2 regions of the Methylobacterium sp. 285MFTsu5.1 genome follow, and region 1 is predicted to be linked to the other one. Evidence: predicted binding sites of a transcription regulator. Region 1 holds the regulator's gene; the other holds the start of a gene.
The links. Region 1 encodes PhoB, which activates phosphate uptake and scavenging genes when phosphate is short. Its sites were predicted from a motif close to TGTCATNNANCTGTCAT; they were not measured.

Region 1 (2,901 bases):
ACCGCCGCGGCCTTCGCCTTCCTCGGCGGCCTGATCCTCAATCTGATGCCCTGCGTCTTCCCGGTCCTGTCGATCAAGGTGCTCGGCCTCGTGCGGCACGCGGGCGAGGGGCCGGCTCGGCTGCGGCTCCACGGCCTCGCCTACACGGCCGGCGTCCTGGCGAGCTTCCTGGCGCTCGCCGCCGCGCTGATCGGCCTGAAGAGCGGCGGGGCCGCGATCGGCTGGGGGTTCCAGCTCCAGTCGCCCGCCATCGTGGCGGGGCTCGCCTACCTGCTGTTCGCGATGGGCCTGAGCCTCTCGGGCGCGGTCCATGTCGGAGGCCGGCTCGCCGGCCTCGGCGACGGCCTCACCCGGCGCGGCGGCCTGAGCGGCTCGTTCTTCACCGGCGTGCTCGCGACCCTGGTGGCGACGCCCTGCACGGCGCCGTTCATGGGCTCGGCGGTGGGCTTCGCGCTGACCCAGAGCGCCGGCGTGGCGCTCGCCGTCTTCGCGAGCCTCGGCCTCGGCCTCGCCCTGCCCTTCCTGCTCCTGACCCTCTGGCCGCCGGCCCTGCGGGCGCTGCCGCGGCCGGGCGCCTGGATGGAGACCCTCAAGCAGGTGCTGGCCTTCCCGGTCTACGCCACCGTGGCGTGGCTGATCTGGGTGCTGGCGCAGCAGGTCGACCCGCGCGGGCTGCTGGCGGCGCTGATCGGCCTCGTCCTCGTGGGCTTCGCCGCCTGGGCCTGGGAGCACGGCCGCGCCGCCCCGCCGCGGGCCGGCCGGGTCGCGCAGGCCGCCGCCGCGCTGGCGCTGATCGCCGTCGGGGCCCTCGCCGTCACCCTGCCCCGGGACCGCGCCGCGCCGGCCGCGCAGGCCGCCGCCGACGGGATCGAGCCGTTCACGCAGGCGCGCCTCGACGCCCTGGTCGACGCGCACCGCCCCGTCTTCGTGGACATGACCGCCGCGTGGTGCATCACCTGCGCGGTCAACGAGGCGACCTCGCTCAACACCAAGGCCGTGCGGGCCGCGATGGCCGAGCGCGGCGTGACCTACATGAAGGGCGACTGGACCAACCAGAACCCCGAGATTACCCGCCTCCTGGAGAAGCACGGGCGCAGCGGCGTCCCGCTCTACCTGCTCTATACCGGGACGGGAGAGCCCCAGGTGCTGCCGCAGATCCTCACCGAGGGGACGGTCCTGGCGGCGCTGGAGGCGGTGCCGGCCGCCTCGGGCCGGAGCGCGGCGCTGGCGCGCTGAATCCCTGGAGACCGGGACGCGCGGATCTTCGCGGGCCCGTCCCACCGTCTTTGCGAGCGGAGCGAAGCAACCCAGCAGCGCCGCGCGCATCGGCGTCCCGCCGCCCTGGGTCGCTTCGCTGCGCTCGCGATGACGGTGCGCCGGAGCGAAGTCCTATCCGGACGGCCAGTGAGGCCGCCTCAGGCCTCCAGCGAGAAGGTCTCGTCGAAGGCGTAGCCCGAGCCCCGGACCGTACGGATCGGGTCGGTCTGGCGCGGGCCGTTCAGCGCCTTGCGCAGCCGCCCGACATGGACGTCGACGGTACGCTCGTCGATGTAGACGTCGTGGCCCCACACCCCGTCGAGGAGCTGCTCGCGGGAGAAGACCCGGCCCGGCGCCAGCATCAGGAATTCCAGGAGCCGGAACTCCGTGGGGCCCAGATGCAGCTCCTCGCCGCCGCGGCGGACGCGGTGGCCGATGCGGTCGAGTTCCAGGTCGCCGGCCGCTAGCCGGTCCGAGACGTGGGCGGGCTTGGCCCGGCGCAGGAGCGCGCGGATCCGGGCGAGCAGCTCCGGGACCGAGAACGGCTTGACGATGTAGTCGTCGGCGCCCGTGCCGAGACCGCGGACGCGGTCGCCCTCCTCGCCCCGGGCGGTGAGCATAATCACCGGCAGGCGCTCGGTCTCCCGGCGCGCCCGGATCCGGCGGCACAGCTCGATCCCCGAGAGGCCGGGCAGCATCCAGTCGAGCAGGACGAGGTCCGGGATCCGCTCCGCCAGGAGCAGCTCGGCGTCGTCGCCGCGCGCCGCCGAATCCACCAGGAAGCCCTCGGCCTCCAGGTTGTAGCGGAGCAGCGTGCTCAGGGCCTCCTCGTCCTCGACGATCAGGACTTGCATGCTCACGTTCGAAGACTCGTTCTGCGGGCGGTCCCCGGATGGTGCAGGAGGCGCCGCCCCGCCTCAACCCGCACGGAGAGTGACCCCGGCCGCGCCCACAGGAAGGCGCCGGGGTCGGCGCCTCACGGCGCCTGCACGCCGTCCACGGTCGCGTAGTTCGACGCGTCGTTCTTCGGCCGGTCACCCGCCAGCGTCTCGCCCGTGGCGAGGTAGTGGATCGTCTCGGCGATGTTGGTGGTGTGGTCGCCGATGCGCTCGACGTTCTTCGCGCAGAACAGGAGATGCGTGCAGAACGAGATGTTGCGCGGATCCTCCATCATGTAGGTCAGGAGCTCGCGGAACAGGGAATTGTACAGGGCGTCGATCTCGCCGTCGCGCTCCCAGACGTCGTGGGCCGCCTGGACGTCGCGGCTCCCGTAGGCGTCGAGCACGTCCTTGAGCTGACCCTCGGCGAGGTCGCTCATGTGGCGCACGCCGAGCACGATCTTCTGGGCCGGCGCCTGGTCGGAGATCGCCACCACGCGCTTGGCGACGTTCTTGGCGAGGTCGCCGATCCGCTCCAGATCGCCGGAGACGCGGATCGCCGAGATGGTCTCGCGCAGGTCGATCGCCAGGGGCTGGCGCCGGGCGATCAGCAGCACGGCGCGCTCCTCGATGTCCCGCTGCAGCGCGTCGAGGCGCTTGTCGGCGAGGATCACCGCCTGGGCGAGCGTGTCGTCCCGGCGCACGAGGGCGTCGGTCGCCTCCGCGGTCATCTTCTCGGCGACGCCGCCCATCTCCGAGATCGAGC
Region 2 (2,901 bases), on a different contig from region 1:
AGGGCGGCGTGCCGGGCGAGGACGTCGGCGGTGGCGTGCGGGATGTTCTCGAACTCGTAGGTCACGACGTCGACGCCGCGGGCGAAATCCGCCAGCGCCGCGGCGTCGTCGTAGGCCGCGCAGGTGGTCCGGGCGGCCACGTCGAAGGCGGGGCTGTCCGCGTCGGGCGCGTAGACATGCGCCTTGAGGCCGTAATCGGCCGCCGCGAGCGCGATCATGCGCCCGAGCTGGCCCCCACCGACGATGCCGAGGATGGAGCCGGGGCCGAGGATCTTGTCCGTCACGCGTTCTCTTCCGTCACCGGCCGTTCGGCCACCGAGGCGCTCTGGGCCGCGCGCCACGCCTCCAGGCGCTCCGCCAGGTCCGGATCGGTCAGCGCCAGGACGGCGGCGGCGAGCAGGGCCGCGTTCACCGCCCCGGCCCGGCCGATCGCCAGGGTCCCCACCGGGATGCCGGCCGGCATCTGGACGATGGAGAGCAGGCTGTCCTGGCCGGAGAGGGCCTTCGACTCCACCGGCACGCCGAAGACCGGCAGGCGGGTCATCGCGGCCGCCATGCCGGGCAGGTGCGCGGCGCCGCCCGCACCGGCGATCACCACCTTGAGGCCAGCTGCGACCGCGCCCTTGGCGAAGGCGACGAGCCGGTCCGGCGTGCGGTGGGCCGACACGATGCGCGCGTCGTACGGTACGCCGAGCGCGTCGAGCGTCTCGGCGGCATGACGCATGGTCGCCCAGTCGGACTGGCTGCCCATGATGATCGCGACCGGAGGAGGCGACGCCATCGTTGATCCCGGCAAAAGAGGGCGCTTACAGGCGGCGCGGGCCCGCGGCAAGGCGGGGCCGGAGGGCGTCCACCGGCATCAGGCGATGATGTCCGGCGTGAGCGCGTCCTCGATGTGATAGATGCGGTCGCGCAGCGTGAGCTTGCGCTTCTTCAGGCGCTGGATCTGGAGCTGGTCCCCGGCGACGCTGCGCTCCAGCGCCTCGATGGCGCTGTCGAGATCCCGGTGCTCCTCGCGCAGCCGCGCCAGTTCGCCCAGGAGGTCCGACTGCGCACCCTCACCCGCCTCGTCCGCCATCGTCACCTGAGAACCCGAAGACCGTTCGTCGCCCGAGAGCATGCGTCACGCTCCGGCGCCGGACAAGGCGGCGCGGTAAGCAATCATCAGACTTAGCAGCAGAAAACGCTTCGACAGGTCCGGCATCCTGTGCCAATCTCGTTGTGTCGAAACGATGACAGGAGATTCGACTCATGTCGCTGCAGACGCATCTGAACCAACTCGCCCGGAAGCACGAAGCCCTCGAGCGCGAGATTCAGGAAGCGATCCACAGACCTTCGGCGAACGACCTCCACATCGCCGAGCTGAAGCGACGGAAACTCCTCCTCAAGGACGAGATCAACAAGCTTCAGGCGGGCAACGACACGTTGCACTGACGCCTGAGACGTCCAATCCGATAGCGAATTCAAGCTGACGACCGCCGCATCGGGAGCCCCGGTGCGGCGGTTTTCTTTTGGCGGACGTCCGGCCTCGGCCACCGCGACCTGGGCGCGGCCTTCTCTCCGGTGGTCACTCCCGCGCGCGCCAGAATGGGCTACTCTGCGGCCCGCCGCCGGAGAGCGGTCCGCGAGGAAACGCCCAACCGATGACGAGAGCCAGCCTGCCGGGCCGCTACCCGGAGATCTACGAATCGGCCTGCCGCGACCCCGAGGCGTTCTGGCTCGGTGCGGCGCGGGCCCTCGACTGGGCGCGGGCGCCGGAGCGGGCCTTCGCGCCGGATTCCGGCCCCTACGGACGCTGGTTCCCGGACGGCACCCTGAACGCCTGCCACAACGCGGTGGACCGCCACGCGGACGGGGCCCGGGCGGATCAGGTGGCGATCCGCTACGACTCGCCCGTGACCGGGACCAAGCGCAGCATCACCTACCGGGCGCTGCGCGACGAGGTGGCGGTGCTGGCCGCCGTGCTGGCCGACCTCGGTGTCGGCAAGGGCGACCGGGTGATCCTGTACATGCCGATGGTGCCCGAGGCGCTGTTCGGCATGCTGGCCTGCGCCCGGCTCGGCGCGGTCCACTCGGTGGTGTTCGGCGGCTTCGCCGCCAACGAGCTGGCGGTGCGGATCGAGGACGCGGCGCCGAAGGTGGTGCTCGCCGCCTCCTGCGGGATCGAGCCGAACCGCGTGGTCGCCTACAAGCCGCTCCTCGACGCGGCGATCGCGGCCTCGCGGCACAAGCCGGAGGCCTGCCTGATCCTCCAGCGCCCGCAAGGGCCCGCGACCCTCGTCGCGGACCGGGATCGCGACTGGGGTGAGACCGTGGCGGCCGCCCGGGCGGCGGGGCGGAGCGCGGCGTGCGTGCCGGTCGCCGCCACCGACCCGCTCTACGTCCTCTACACCTCCGGCACGACCGGGAAGCCGAAGGGCGTGGTCCGCGATACCGGCGGCTACCTCGTCGCCCTGGCCTGGTCGATGCCGAACCTCTACGGCGTCCAGCCCGGCGAGACCTACTTCTGCGCCTCCGACATCGGCTGGGTCGTCGGCCACTCCTACATCGTCTACGCGCCGCTCCTGCACGGCTGCACCACGGTCCTCTACGAGGGAAAACCTGTCGGCACGCCCGATGCCGGCGCCTTCTGGCGGGTGGTCGCCGAGTACGGGGTGGTCTGCCTGTTCACCGCGCCCACGGCCCTGCGGGCGATCAAGAAGGAGGATTCGAAGGGCGCCCGGATCGCCGATCACGACCTCTCGTCCTTCCGCAGCCTGTTCCTGGCGGGCGAGCGCGCCGATCCCGACTCGGTCGCCTGGGCCGAGCGCGTGCTGGGCCGACCGGTGGTCGACCATTGGTGGCAGACCGAGACCGGCTGGCCGATCGCCGGCAACCCGATGGGCCTCGGCCTCCTGCCGG

Region 2: the regulator PhoB is predicted to act here: its motif matches at 1,222-1,238, upstream of H288_RS0109765 (DUF465 domain-containing protein).

Annotation. Positions count from the first base shown of each region.
Region 1 is NZ_KB911282.1:61,771-64,671, reverse strand. Features, by position in the region: gene H288_RS0118900 (protein-disulfide reductase DsbD domain-containing protein) at 1-1,236, shown strand, start outside; gene phoB (phosphate regulon transcriptional regulator PhoB) at 1,416-2,111, opposite strand; gene phoU (phosphate signaling complex protein PhoU) at 2,234-2,901, opposite strand, start outside.
Region 2 is NZ_KB911273.1:244,256-247,156, forward strand. Features, by position in the region: gene H288_RS0109750 (5-(carboxyamino)imidazole ribonucleotide synthase) at 1-284, opposite strand, end outside; gene purE (5-(carboxyamino)imidazole ribonucleotide mutase) at 281-781, opposite strand; gene H288_RS0109760 (DUF465 domain-containing protein) at 860-1,120, opposite strand; gene H288_RS0109765 (DUF465 domain-containing protein) at 1,252-1,434, shown strand; gene H288_RS0109770 (propionyl-CoA synthetase) at 1,644-2,901, shown strand, end outside.